2 regions of the Streptomyces sp. NPDC003720 genome follow, and region 1 is predicted to be linked to the other one. Evidence: riboswitches for the same ligand, from Rfam matches in the RefSeq annotation. Region 1 holds a riboswitch; the other holds the start of a gene.

The links. Region 1 has a riboswitch for glycine ahead of gcvP (aminomethyl-transferring glycine dehydrogenase). Riboswitches for the same ligand answer to the same signal wherever they lie in the genome.
Region 2: linked by a shared signal. The riboswitch ahead of gcvT (glycine cleavage system aminomethyltransferase GcvT) and the one ahead of gcvP (aminomethyl-transferring glycine dehydrogenase) in region 1 are both predicted to bind glycine.

Annotation. Positions count from the first base shown of each region.
Region 1 covers NZ_JBIANZ010000001.1:7,740-14,799, reverse strand. Annotated here, with positions in the region: gene ACFYU0_RS00070 (TOBE domain-containing protein) at 1-337, shown strand, start outside; gene gcvP (aminomethyl-transferring glycine dehydrogenase) at 400-3,285, opposite strand; glycine riboswitch at 3,460-3,554, opposite strand; gene ACFYU0_RS00060 (PRC-barrel domain-containing protein) at 3,674-4,045, shown strand; partial or broken gene ACFYU0_RS00055 (DNA polymerase IV) at 4,156-5,531, opposite strand; gene ACFYU0_RS00050 (MerR family transcriptional regulator) at 5,609-6,292, opposite strand; gene ACFYU0_RS00045 (bifunctional nuclease family protein) at 6,561-7,034, opposite strand.
Region 2 covers NZ_JBIANZ010000011.1:286,206-293,265, reverse strand. Annotated here, with positions in the region: gene ACFYU0_RS29475 (L-serine ammonia-lyase) at 1-1,303, opposite strand, end outside; gene glyA (serine hydroxymethyltransferase) at 1,385-2,662, opposite strand; gene gcvH (glycine cleavage system protein GcvH) at 2,677-3,054, opposite strand; gene gcvT (glycine cleavage system aminomethyltransferase GcvT) at 3,169-4,296, opposite strand; glycine riboswitch at 4,454-4,551, opposite strand; gene ACFYU0_RS29455 (AAA family ATPase) at 4,729-5,406, shown strand; gene ACFYU0_RS29450 (enhanced serine sensitivity protein SseB) at 5,472-6,266, shown strand; gene ACFYU0_RS29445 (enhanced serine sensitivity protein SseB C-terminal domain-containing protein) at 6,489-7,060, shown strand, end outside.

The DNA.
Region 1 (7,060 bases):
GCTCGACGGCGGCCAGGAGCTGACAGCCGCCATCACCCGGGACGCCGCCGAGCAACTCGCCCTCGCCCCCGGCACCGCCGTCCGCGCCCTGGTGAAGTCGACCGAGGTCTCCCTGGCCACCGGCAGGATCGAGGGCCTGTCGATCCGCAACCAGCTCCCCGGCGCGCTCACCCGCCTCACCAGGGGCGAGGTCATGGCCTCCGCGAAGGTCGCCGTCGCGGGCGGCGAGCTGACGGCGGTGATCACCAGGGACGCGGCCGAGGACCTCGGCCTCTTCGTGGGCTCCGACGTGGTCGCCCTGATCAAGGCGACCGAGGTGTCGCTGGCCACGGCCTGAGGGCGCGTGGAAACGCGGGAGCCCCGCCCGGTCCACGGGCGGGGCTCACACGTACGGCTCGCTCAGTCCTCGTACGCGTCCAGCGGCGGGCAGGAGCACACCAGGTTGCGGTCACCGAAGGCCTGGTCGATGCGGCGCACCGGCGGCCAGTACTTGTCCGCCACCGAGACACCCCCCGGGAAGACGGCCTCCTCGCGGCTGTAGGCGTGGTCCCAGTCCGCGCCGAGCGCCCGCGCGGTGTGCGGGGCGTTGCGCAGCGGGTTGTCCTCCGCCGGCCAGGCTCCGGAGCCGACCTTCTCGATCTCCGCGCGGATGGCGATCATCGCGTCGCAGAACCGGTCCAGCTCCGCCAGGTCCTCGGACTCGGTCGGCTCGATCATCAGCGTGCCGGCCACCGGGAAGGACATGGTCGGCGCGTGGAAGCCGTAGTCGATGAGCCGCTTGGCGACGTCGTCCACGCTCACGCCGGTCGCCTTGGTCAGCGGGCGCAGGTCGATGATGCACTCGTGCGCGACCAGGCCGCCAGGGCCGTTGTAGAGCACCGGGTAGTGCGGCTCGAGGCGCTTGGCGACGTAGTTGGCGGAGAGCACGGCGACCTGGGTGGCGCGCTTGAGCCCCTCGCCGCCCATCAGGCGGACGTACGCCCACGAGATCGGCAGGATGCCCGCGCTGCCCCACGGCGCGGCGGAGACGGGGCCCACACCGGTCTCGGGGCCGGCCGCCGGCTGCAGCGGGTGGTTCGGCAGGTACGGCGCCAGGTGCGAGCGGACCGCCACCGGGCCGACGCCGGGGCCGCCGCCGCCGTGCGGGATGCAGAACGTCTTGTGCAGGTTCAGGTGCGAGACGTCGCCGCCGAAGTGCCCCGGCTTGGCGAGGCCGACCAGCGCGTTGAGGTTGGCGCCGTCGACGTACACCTGGCCGCCCGCGTCGTGGACCTGGGCGCAGATGTCGGCGACGTGCTCCTCGAACACACCGTGCGTCGACGGGTAGGTGATCATCAGCACGGCCAGCTCGTCGCGGTGCTGCTCGATCTTCGCCCGCAGGTCGGCGACGTCGATCTCGCCGTCCTCGGCGGTCTTGACGACGACGACCTTCATGCCGGCCATCACGGCGCTGGCCGCGTTGGTGCCGTGCGCGGAGGAGGGGATCAGGCAGACGGTGCGCTGCTCGTCGCCGTTGGCGCGGTGGTAGCCGCGCACGGCCAGCAGACCGGCCAGCTCGCCCTGCGATCCGGCGTTCGGCTGCAGCGAGACCTTGTCGTAGCCGGTGACCTCGGCGAGCCGGTCCTCCAGCTCGCGGATGAGCGTCAGGTAGCCCTCGGCCTGCTCGGCGGGCGCGAAGGGGTGCAGCTGCCCGAACTCGGGCCAGGTGACCGGCTCCATCTCGGTGGTCGCGTTGAGCTTCATGGTGCAGGAGCCCAGCGGGATCATGCCGCGGTCGAGCGCGTAGTCACGGTCGGCGAGCCGGCGCAGGTAGCGCAGCATCGCGGTCTCGGAGCGGTGCTCGTGGAAGACCGGGTGGGTGAGGTAGTCGTCGGTGCGCAGCAGGGCCTCGGGCAGGGCCTCGCCGGCCGCCGCGTCCAGCGCCTCGATGTCTCCGTCCACGCCGAAGGCCGCGAAGACGGCCTCCACCTGGGCCCGGTTGGTGGTCTCGTCGCAGGCCAGGGAGACCAGGTCGGCGTCGACGAGACGCAGGTTGACGCCGCCCGCCCGGGCCGCGTCCACGACCTCGGCGGCCCTGCCGGGCACGCGCGCGGTGAGAGTGTCGAAGTAGGCGCCGTGCACGATCTCGACGCCGCCGGCCTTCAGGCCCTCGGCGAGGATCGTGGCGTAGCGGTGGGTGCGGCGGGCGATGGTGCGCAGCCCCTCGGGGCCGTGGTAGACGGCGTACATGCCGGCCATCACGGCGAGCAGCACCTGGGCGGTGCAGATGTTGCTGGTGGCCTTCTCACGGCGGATGTGCTGCTCACGGGTCTGCAGCGCCAGGCGGTACGCCTTGTGCCCGTCGGCGTCGACGGACACGCCGACGAGACGGCCGGGCAGGCTGCGCGCGAACTTCTCGTGCACCGCCATGTAGCCGGCGTGCGGCCCGCCGAAGCCCATCGGCACGCCGAAGCGCTGGGTGGTGCCGATGGCGATGTCGGCGCCCAGCTCGCCCGGCGAGGTCAGCAGGGTGAGCGCGAGCAGGTCGGCCGCGACGGTGACGAGGGCGCCCAGCCCGTGCGCCTGGTCGATGACCGGCTTGATGTCGCGGACGGCGCCGGAGGCGCCCGGGTACTGGAGCAGCACACCGTTGATCTCGCGCTCGGCGATCTCCGCCGGGATGCCGCCGGAGAGGTCGGCGACGACGACCTCGACGCCGGTCGGCTCGGCGCGCGTCTCGATCACGGCGACGGTCTGCGGCAGGACGTCCGCGTCGATCAGGAACAGGCCCTTCTTGTTCCTGCCCATGCGCCGGGAGAGCGCCATGGCCTCGGCGGCGGCCGTGCCCTCGTCCAGCAGGGACGCGCCGGACGTCGGCAGCCCGGTGAGCTCGGCGACCATGGTCTGGAAGTTCAGCAGAGCCTCGAGCCGGCCCTGGGAGATCTCCGGCTGGTACGGCGTGTAGGCCGTGTACCAGGCGGGGTTCTCCATGACGTTGCGCAGGACGACCGGCGGGGTGAAGGTGCCGTAGTAGCCGAGACCGATCATCGAGCCGAGGACCTGGTTGCGGTCGGCGAGCGAGCGCAGCTCGGCGAGGACCTCGGCCTCGGTGCGGGCGCCCGGCAGGTCCAGGGCGTCGGCGTTCTTGATCACGTCCGGGACCGCGGCGGCGGTCAGCTCGTCGAGCGAGCCGTAGCCGACGTGCGCGAGCATCTTGGCCCGCGCCTCCTGGTCGGGCCCGATGTGGCGCTGCTCGAAGGGGATGCCCGCTTCGAGCTCGGAGAGCGGGGTGCGATGGGCGGTCATTGCGGAGGCCTCCTGGTCTGACACGACCTTCGAGGGGCACCCCGGTACGGATACCCCGACGGCCTCCCCCTCTGTCATCTCGACCTGAGAGCTTCACCGGCGGCCCGAAGGCGCCGGCTTTCACCGTCGGTGAGGGCGGACGCCGTCGACATCCGCCCTGCTTTCCAGAGTGACCTCGTCCGTGCGGTACGTGGGCCTGAGAGATTCCGGGGAGGATTTGCTCCTTCGGCGCCTCCGAGGTGGTCGGAGGACTCTCCCGCACGGGGTCAGCAGCCGCTGTCAGCCTACCAGCGAGGTCAACGCCCGGGCCTTCGAGTGGCCGCCTCCCTGATTGTGCTCTTTCGTAGTGCTTACGGATGAGTTGCGACCACGTGGAGGGAGAGGGACCGTGCAGACCGACATCGATCCGCGCAACCTGATCGGCCGCAAGGCGTTCGACCGCACCGGCACCAAGATCGGCACCATCGACGAGGTGTACCTCGACGACGCCACCGGCGTGCCGGAGTGGGCCGCCATACGCACCGGTCTGTTCTCCCGGGACGCCTTCGTCCCCCTGGAGCCCAGCGAGATCATCGAGGGCGCCCTGCGGGTCCCCTTCGACCGCGCGCTCATCAAGGACGCACCCGACTTCGGCGTGGGCCGCCACCTCTCCCCCGAACAGGAACTCCAGCTCTACCACCACTACGGCCTGGACGTGGCTGCGCCCTCCCCGCTCGCGGACCACGACTTCGGCAAGCTGGCGGGCACGGAGGAGCCCTGACCCCGCGCCGTCGGCCACCGCGCGGGGGAAGGCGGAGCACCCCACCACGGTGGCGCCGGCACCCGGTCGGCCCTGCAACCCGCTACGGATCGGCGTCGACAGCGCGCGAAAGGCTCGGCGGCCCCATGTCCGGCACCCCGGGCGACGGCTCCGGGGCCGACACCAGCGGCAGCGGATCCGCCGGCTCCAGCGCGGGATCCCCGATGCCGAACGTCCGCACCCGCCCCGGCCCCGACTGGGGCGTCTCGAAGCGCACGGTCACCCGGCCGAGGCCACTGCCCTGCACCCAGCCGTGGCCCAGCTCGGCGTGCCGCACGTCCTGCCCGGCGCGCCACTGCCGCTCGCCGGGCTCCGGCCGCTCCGGCACGGGCTCGGTCACGGCCTCCTCCGGCGACCGCGCCTCCCCGGACGGCTGCGCCGCCTGGGCGAACAGGTCCTCCTGGGTGTAGTCGGCGAGCCCGGTGACGCCGACCCCCAGCAGCCGCACGCCGCCCGTGGTGTCCACGGAGTCCAGCAGCCGCTCGGCCGCCTCCCGGATCACGGCGGGGTCGTCCGTGGGCCCTCGGAGCGTCTCCGACCGGGTCAGCGTCGAGAAGTCGTACCGGCGGACCTTCAGCACGATGGTCCGCCCCGACAGCCCGGCACCGCGCAGCCGGCCCACGCACCGGTCGGCGAGCCGCCGCACCTCGAGACCGACCCTCATCCGGTCGTGGATGTCCACGTCGTAGGTGTCCTCGACCGACACCGACTTGGCCTCCCGCTCGGCGACCACGGGCCGGTCGTCGCGCGCCAGCGCCATCGCGTACAGCGCGTGCCCGTGCGCCTTGCCGAGGAGCCGTACGAGTTCGTCCTCGCCGGCCTCGGCCAGCTCCTCGACCGTGGTGATCCCGGCCCGCCGCAGGTGGTCCCCCGTCGCCGGTCCCACCCCGGGCAGGGTCCGCACCGACATCGGCCCGAGCAGCGCCCGCTCGGTGCCGGGTTCGACGAGGACGAGTCCGTCGGGCTTGGCCTCCTCCGAGGCGATCTTCGCGAGCATCTTGGAGGCGGCCAGCCCCACCGAACCGGTGAGCCCGGTGACCGCCCGTATGTCGCAGCGCAGCTTCGTCCCCACCCGGCGCGCCGAGTCCGCGTCCCAGGCCGCCTCCCGGGCCTCGAGGTCGACGAACGCCTCGTCCAGGCTCAGCGGCTCCACCAGCGGCGACAGCTCCCGCAGCAGCGCCATCACCTGCTCGCTCACGGACCGGTACAGATTGAAGCGGGGCACCAGGTACGCGGCGTTCGGCGCCAGCCGGCGCGCCTGGGCCATCGGCATCGCCGAGTGCACCCCGAACACCCGCGCCTCGTACGAGGCGGTGGCCACCACCCCGCGCGGTCCCAGCCCGCCCACGACCACGGCCTTGCCCCGCAGGCTCGGCTTGGACGCCTGCTCCACGGAGGCGTAGAAGGCATCCATGTCGAGATGCAGGATCGTGGGCGCGTTTCTCACACCTCCGATGCTGCACCACACCACTGACAACGCGGGCGCACGGCCCGCGCGGTGCGGCGCGGATCAGCGGGGCGCGGTCAGACGGCCCGGTTGCGGCGCCGCGCCAGCTCGTCGGCCGGGTTGTGACCGACCAGGGTCTCCCCCGTGTCGACACGCTCACCGTGCAGCTGGGAGAGCGCGCTCTCCACGTCCCGCCAGACCACGCCGACGGCGATCCCGAACACGCCCTGGCCGCCCTGGAGCAGGGCGTGCACCTCGTCCGGCGAGGTGCACTCGTAGACGGTGGCGCCGTCGCTCATGAGGGTCATGCGCTCCAGGTCCTGGAACCCGCGCTCCCGGAGGTGCTGCACGGCCGTGCGGATGTTCTGCAGCGAGACCCCGGTGTCGAGGAACCGCTTCACGATCTTGAGGACGACCACGTCCCGGAAGCTGTAGAGGCGCTGCGTGCCCGAACCGTACGCGGGCCGCACGCTCGGCTCGACCAGTCCGGTGCGGGCCCAGTAGTCCAGTTGCCGGTATGTGATGCCGGCGGCCGCACATGCCGTGGGACCCCGGTAGCCGATCTCCTCGGACGCCATGGACGCCACCCCTCCGCCGTCCGGCACCGCCGTCGGCCGCTGTGGGGCGTGGTCGACCGCGCCGCCGGGATATGCGTACTGCCCACTGGAACGCGGCTGGGAACTCGGGGGAGAGTACGGACCGCTCTCCCCGAAACCGCGTCCGGGGGCACCCCCAGCCGTACCGTCGCCGCTCGTTCTCACGCCGACCTCCGTCCTTGAACTGCCCTCTCGACGGTAGGCAGTCACCAGGGGTGCGTCAACGATCGCCACACTCGCCACGCCGGGTGATAATCACCCTAAGAGTGGTTTCTCGTGCCCCACCGCGGGGAAAGGCTAGCCGAATGCTCTCGCGGAAGACCGCGTGACGCTCTGGATGGCCGGTGGCAATTGCCACGACACTGCACGACCCACCCGCGGGCCACCGCCCCGGGGCTCAGAGCCGCTAGCGGGGCCCGGAACCGCTCGCGCCTCACTGGCTGCTGGTGCCGAAGTCCTCGGGCGAGATCTGGTCGAGGAACTCGCGGAACTTCTCCACCTCGTCCTCCTGCTCGTCCGGGATCGCGATGCCGGCGTCGTCCAGCACCGTGTCGCTGCCGTAGATCGGCGTCCCGGTGCGCAGGGCCAGCGCTATGGCGTCGGAGGGACGGGCGCTCACCTCGACCCCGCTGGCGAAGACCAGCTCCGCGTAGAAGACGCCCTCACGCAGATCCGTGATGCGCACTTCGGTCAGCTCCTGGCCGACGGCCTCCAGCACGTCCTTGAACAGGTCGTGGGTCAGCGGCCGCGCGGGGGCCATGCCCTGCTGGGCGAAGGCGATCGCCGTGGCCTCCCCCGGCCCGATCCAGATGGGGAGGTAACGGTCGCCCCCCACTTCGCGCAGGAGCACGATCGGTTGGTTGGAGGGCATTTCGACCCGGACACCTACGACATCGAGCTCGTTCACACAGCAACCCTAGGCCGTGCTCGGGA
Region 2 (7,060 bases), on a different contig from region 1:
CCGCGCCGGTGTCCTTCATGGTCTTGATGACCTTGTCCAGGGACACCTTGTGCGAGCCGTCGCCGCGCATGGCCATCTTCGCCGCGGTGACCGCCTTCACCGCGGCCATGCCGTTGCGCTCGATGCACGGGATCTGGACCAGCCCGCCCACGGGGTCGCAGGTCAGGCCCAGGTTGTGCTCCATGCCGATCTCGGCCGCGTTCTCCACCTGCTCGGGGCTGCCGCCGAGCACCTCGGCGAGTGCGCCCGCGGCCATGGAGCAGGCGGAGCCGACCTCGCCCTGGCAGCCGACCTCGGCGCCGGAGATGGAGGCGTTCTCCTTGAACAGCATGCCGATGGCGCCGGCGGCGAGCAGGAAGCGGACCACGCCGTCCTCGTCGGCGCCCGGCACGAAGTTGATGTAGTAGTGCAGGACCGCCGGGATGATGCCCGCCGCGCCGTTGGTCGGGGCGGTGACCACCCGGCCGCCGGCCGCGTTCTCCTCGTTCACCGCCATCGCGTAGAGCGTGATCCACTCCATCGCGTGCGCGAGCGGGTCGCCCTCGGCGCGGAGCTGGCGGGCCGAGACGGCCGCGCGCCGGCGCACCTTCAGACCGCCGGGCAGGATGCCCTCCCGGGTCATGCCCCGCTGGACGCACTCGCGCATGACCCGCCATATCTCCAGCAGGCCCGCGCGGATCTCCTCCTCGGTGCGCCAGGCCCGCTCGTTCTCCAGCATCAGCGAGGAGATCGACAGACCCGTCTCCCGGGTCAGGCGCAGCAGCTCGTCACCGGTGCGGAAGGGGTACTTCAGGACCGTGTCGTCCAGCACGATGCGGTCGGCGCCGACCGCGTCCTCGTCCACGACGAAGCCGCCGCCGACCGAGTAGTACGTCTTGGAGAGCAGCTCGGCGCCGGCCGCGTCGTACGCCCACACCGTCATGCCGTTGGCGTGGTACGGCAGCGCCTTGCGGCGGTGCAGGACCAGGTCGTCGTCGAAGGAGAACGCGATCTCGTGCTCGCCGAGCAGCGAGATCCGGCCCGACCGCCTGATCGTCTCCACCCGCTCGTCGGCCGACTCGACGTCCACCGTGCGCGGCGAGGCGCCCTCCAGACCGAGCAGCACCGCCTTCGGGGTGCCGTGGCCGTGGCCGGTCGCGCCGAGCGAGCCGTACAGCTCGCAGCGCACCGCGGCGACGGAGCCCAGCAGGTCCTCGTTGCGCAGCCTGCGGGCGAACATGCGCGCCGCGCGCATCGGACCGACCGTGTGGGAGCTGGACGGGCCGATGCCGATCGAGAACAGGTCGAAGACCGAGATGGCCACGGAAACTCCTCAATACGGGGTGGTGCGGGTGCGGCACCGCGCACACGTTCCAGTGTGCGCGGTGCCCGGCGAAACAGGGACTTACTTGTTCAGACCCGGGTACAGCGGGTGCTTGTCGGCCAGGGCCTTCACCCGGGCCCTGAGCCCCTCCACGGCGGCGCCCTCGAACGGGGCGGACGCCTTGAGCGTCTCGGCGATCACGTCCGCGACCTCGGTGAAGTCCTCGGCCGTGAAGCCCCGGGTCGCCAGGGCCGGCGTACCGATGCGCAGGCCCGAGGTCACCATCGGGGGACGCGGGTCGTTCGGGACGGCGTTGCGGTTGACCGTGATGCCGACGTCGTGGAGGCGGTCCTCGGCCTGCTGCCCGTCCAGCTCGGACTCACGCAGGTCCACCAGGATCAGGTGCACGTCCGTGCCGCCGGACAGCACGTTGACGCCGGCCTCGCGGGCGTCGGCGGCGATCAGCCGCTCGGCGAGGATGCGGGCGCCCTCCACCGTACGGCGCTGGCGCTCCTTGAACTCCTCCGAGGCGGCGACCTTGAAGGACACCGCCTTGGCCGCGATCACGTGCTCCAGGGGGCCGCCCTGGAAGCCCGGGAAGACGGACGAGTTCAGCTTCTTCGCGAAGGCCTTCTTCGCCAGGATGACGCCGCCGCGCGGGCCGCCGAGGGTCTTGTGGGTCGTGGAGGTGACCACGTCCGCGTACTCGACCGGGTTCGGGTGCAGACCCGCCGCGACCAGGCCCGCGAAGTGCGCCATGTCGACCCACAGGTACGCCTCGACCTCGTCGGCGATCCGGCGGAACTCGGCGAAGTCGAGCTGCCGCGGGTAGGCCGACCAGCCGGCGATGATCACCTTGGGGCGGTGCTCCTTGGCGAGCCGCTCGACCTCGGCCATGTCGACCAGGCCGGCCTCGTCCACGTGGTAGGCGACCACGTCGAACTGCTTGCCGGAGAAGTTCAGCCGCATTCCGTGGGTGAGGTGGCCGCCGTGCGCCAGGTCCAGGCCGAGGATGGTGTCACCGGGCTGGGCGAGGGCGAACAGCGCCGCCTGGTTCGCGGAGGCGCCGGAGTGGGGCTGGACGTTGGCGTACTCGGCGCCGAACAGCTCCTTGATCCGGTCGATGGCGATCTGCTCGGCGACGTCGACGTGCTCGCAGCCGCCGTAGTAGCGGCGGCCGGGGTAGCCCTCGGCGTACTTGTTGGTCAGCACCGAGCCCTGGGCCTCCATCACCGCGAGCGGCGCGAAGTTCTCCGAGGCGATCATCTCCAGCGTCGACTGCTGGCGGTTCAGCTCGGCGTCGACCGCGGCGGCGATCTCCGGGTCCAGTTCGTGCAGGGACGTGTTCAGGACAGTCATACGGCTACGACTCCTCAGCCGGCGTTCTGGGCGGTGTACTCGTCGGCGGAGAGCAGGTCGGCCGGCTCCTCGGTGACGCGTACCTTGAACAGCCAGCCGCCCTCGAAGGGGGCCGAGTTCACCAGCGACGGGTCGTTGACGACGTCCTCGTTGACCTCGGTGATCTCACCGGTGACCGGCGAGTACAGGTCCGAGACCGACTTGGTCGACTCCAGCTCGCCGCAGGTCTCACCCGCGGACACCGTGGAACCGACCTCGGGGAGCTGGGCGTAGACCACGTCGCCGAGCGCGTTGGCCGCGAACTCCGTGATGCCGACCGTCGAGACGCCGTCCTCGGCGGCCGACAGCCACTCGTGCTCCTTGCTGTAGCGCAGCTGCTGGGGGTTGCTCATGGCCTGAATTCTCCTGTACGCGCGGGAGTGCTGATGAATGGGGGACTGCCGGACCCGCTGCCGGGCAGCGGGATGTGCGCAGGGTCACGTCCGGGGACGGACCGCGCCCAGTGTCTACTTCTGGCGCTTGTAGAAGGGCAGCGCCACGACCTCGTACGGCTCGTGGCTGCCCCGGATGTCCACGCCGACGCCCTCGGCGCCCGGCGCCGCGTGCGCCGCGTCGACGTACGCCATCGCGATCGGCTTGCCCAGGGTGGGGGATGGGGCGCCGGAGGTGACCTCGCCGATCACCTCGCCGCCCGCGACGACGGAGAACCCGGCCCGCGGCACCCGGCGGCCCTCGGCGACCAGGCCGACGAGCTTGCGCGGCGGGTTCTGCTCGGCCCTGGCGGCGGCCTCGGTGAGCGCCTCGCGGCCCACGAAGTCGCCCTCCTTCTCGAACTTCACCACCCGGCCCAGCCCGGCGTCGAAGGGCGTCAGGGAGGTGGTCAGCTCGTGCCCGTACAGCGGCATGCCCGCCTCCAGGCGCAGGGTGTCCCGGCAGGACAGGCCGCACGGCACCAGGCCGGCGCCCTCGCCCGCCTTGGTCAGCGCCTGCCACAGCTCCACCGCGTGCTCCGGCTTCACGAACAGCTCGAAGCCGTCCTCGCCGGTGTAACCGGTGCGCGCGATCAGCGCGGGGACGCCGGCGACGGTGCCGGGCAGGCCCGCGTAGTACTTCAGGCCGTCCAGGTCGGCGTCGGTCAGCGACTTCAGGATGCCGGGGGACTCGGGGCCCTGGACCGCGAGCAGCGCGTAGGCGTCGCGGTCGTCGCGCACCTCGGCCTCGAAGCCCGCGGCGCGCTCGGTCAGCGCGTCCAGCACCACCTGGGCGTTGGAGGCGTTGGCGACGACCATGTACTCCTGCTCGGCCAGCCGGTAGACGATCAGGTCGTCCAGGATGCCGCCGTCGGCCTGGCAGATCATGGTGTAGCGGGCGCGGCCGACGCCGACGGAGGCGATGTTGCCCACCAGGGCGTAGTTCAGCAGGGCGGCCGCCTGCGGCCCGGTCACGGTGATCTCGCCCATGTGGGAGAGGTCGAAGAGGCCGGCCCGGGTCCGCACCGCGACGTGCTCGTCGCGCTCGGAGCCGTAGCGCAGCGGCATGTCCCAGCCGGCGAAGTCGGTCATCGTCGCGCCGAGCGAACGGTGCAGGGCGTCGAGCGCGGTGCGGCGCGCTGGAGTGGGTTCGGTACTGCTCATCGGTCGGTCGTCTCCCAGGGCAGGTATGACAGGCGAGGAACGTTCCTCCCCATCTGTCATCGGAACCTGAGAGGTTCGCCATGATCCTCACGAGGAGTGGTCACGGCTTGCACCTTGGGTGGAGCCACTGTCGCAGCGGCCCGCTTTTCAGATGTGCCTCGCCCGCGCGGTAACGGGGCCTGAGAGATTCAAGGGAGGGACTTGCTCCTTCGGCGTCCCAGCGGAGCTGGCTGGGAACTCTCCCGCGCGGATTCAAGCGGCCGGTATGCAGTTGGCGCGCACATCATTGCACGCCGCGCCCCGCCCCGTCAGGGCCCGCATCTGTAACCGAGCTGTGGCAGTACGCGTACCCAACCGCTGGACCGGCGCATTACCTTCTCTTTACATTCGATGGGCAAAGGGTTACCGAGCCCACAGGGGAGGACGATGACGGTGAACAGGACCACGGCCTACGCCGCCACCACCGGTCTCGCGATGCCGGAGCAGCCCTCCGCCCCGGCCCGCGAGCGCTGCGCCGGGCGGCCCGCCCCGGTCGTCCGCGACCTGCGCGAGCGCGCCGGGCGCAGCCCGCACGACCTGCTCTTCGGCCCCCGCGACCTGGTGGTGGTCACCGGGCTGCCCGGCAGCGGCAAGTCCACCCTGATGCACCGCGCGGTCCCCGGCCACCGCGTCGACTCCCAGGACGCCCGCGACCGCTGGGCCGCCCGCGTGCCCCGCTTCCTGCCCTACGCGCTGTACCGCCCCCTGGTCCGGCTCGCCCACTACGCCGCACTGCGCCGCGCCCTCGGCACCGGCGAGGGCGTCGTCGTCCACGACTGCGGCACGCAGGCCTGGGTGCGCGGCTGGCTGGTCCGCGCGGCCCGCCGCCGCGGCGGCACCCTGCACCTGCTGCTGCTCGACGTCACCGCGGAGACCGCCCGCGCGGGCCAGCGCGAGCGCGGCCGCGGCGTCTCCCGCTACGCCTTCCGCCGCCACCGCCGTACGGCGGCCCGCCTGCTGCGCGCGGTGGAGCGGGGGGAGCTGCCCGCCGGCTGCGGCTCGGCGGTGCTGCTGGACCGGGACGCCGCCGCGGTGCTGCGCCGCATCGGCTTCGCCGGCCGATCCGGCTGAGCGCCGTCACGGCCACCCGCTAGCCTTTCGGACCACAGCAGTGGTTCCCAGCAGGCGGCAGGCAGATGGACTTCTCGGCGGCGGACCTTCCCGCGGACTTCCCGGCACAGACGCACCCCCACCCGCACGGCGGTTGGCCCGGCAACGAGCTGGAGGAGGTGCTCTCGGCCTCCCTCGGCATACCCGGCGCGGGCGGGCGGATCGCCGAGGTGCTGGGCCGCAGCCTGCTGTGGGTCCCGCTGCCCAACGGCGGCGGACCGCACAGCGGACCGCTGGACCTGCCCACGATGGAGATCGAGGGCCAGGTGTACGTCCCGGTCTTCAGCTCCGAGGAGCAGCTCCGCCTGGCGGCCGGCTCCCACATGTCCTTCACCGTCGCCCCGGCGGTGGAGTTCGCGCGCGGGCTGCCCCCGCAGGCCGGCATCCTCGTGAACCCCGACGGGGTGGTCGGCCTGCCGCTGCCGCCCGAGGCGGTGGCCGAACTGTGCCGCACCGGCCACACCCCGCTGGACGGCCCGGCCACCGGCGGCCGGGTCCGCCTCTTCGAGCCGGACTGGCAGGACGACCCGGTCGACTTCCTCGCCGCCGCCTCCGCCGAGTTCGCCGGCACCGGCGTGGTGGTCACGGCCCGCCGCTGCCTGGCCTCGGTGGAGACGGCCGACCCCGTGATGTTCGTGGGCGTCGAACTCTCCCAGTGGGAGGGCGACCTGCGGGCCCTTCCGCTGGAGGCTCTCGGCCGGGCCCTGGGCAAGGCGCCGGTCGGATGGCAGGTCAACCTCGTCCTTCTGGACGTCACGGACGACCCGGTGGCCACCTGGCTCAAGTCCCACGTCCGCCCCTTCTACCAGTACGGCCACTAGAAGGCGGCGCCGAGGAGGCACGGACCCGGGGGCGCGGGGCGGTGTCGGTCAGCGGCTCCGTCAGCGGCGAGACCGGCCGACCGGCCTCCGCCCACCCGCGCCCGCGCAGGAACCCGGGGCTCCGAGCCGATCGGCGCTTAAGCTGTCTCCGAACGCGGGGCACTGATTCGAGAAGGGCCGGTAAGACAGGTGAGCGCGAGCCACAGCGGCAGCGTCGAGCACATGCTGCGCCAGGTCACCCCCGGCCGCTACGACGCCTACGAGGCACTGCTGCGCGCCCTCGCCACTCCCTCCTCCGGCCAGATCTGGATGCTGCTGTGGCACGGCCAGGCCGGGTCCCCGGACGCCCAGTACGGGAACATGGAGGTCGACGGCCTCGGCTATGCCCCCTGCGTGACCTCCGCGCAGGAACTCTCGGCCAGCGGCTGGAACCGCTCGTACGAGGTGGTCGACGGGCTCGACGTGGCCCGCACCCTCTACCCCGACCACTACGGCCTCTGGCTCAACCCGCACGCCCCGGGCGGCGGCGTCGGCATCCCCTGGACGGACCTGCGCCGCATCGCCACCGGCCTCGACCGCCAGCCCGCCGGCCCGCTGCGGCTGTCGGAACCCGGCGTCGACGTCGCGCAGTTCTACGCCCTGCTCGCGCAGAACGCCCACCGCACCCCGGCCCTGCGCTCGCTGCGCCGCGCCTGGGTGCAGCCCACGCTCGGCGCGCCGTACCTCGCCATCGGCCTCGACGTGTACGACACCTCGCCCGCCTCCGTCGACTCGGTGCGCGCCATGATGCAGCA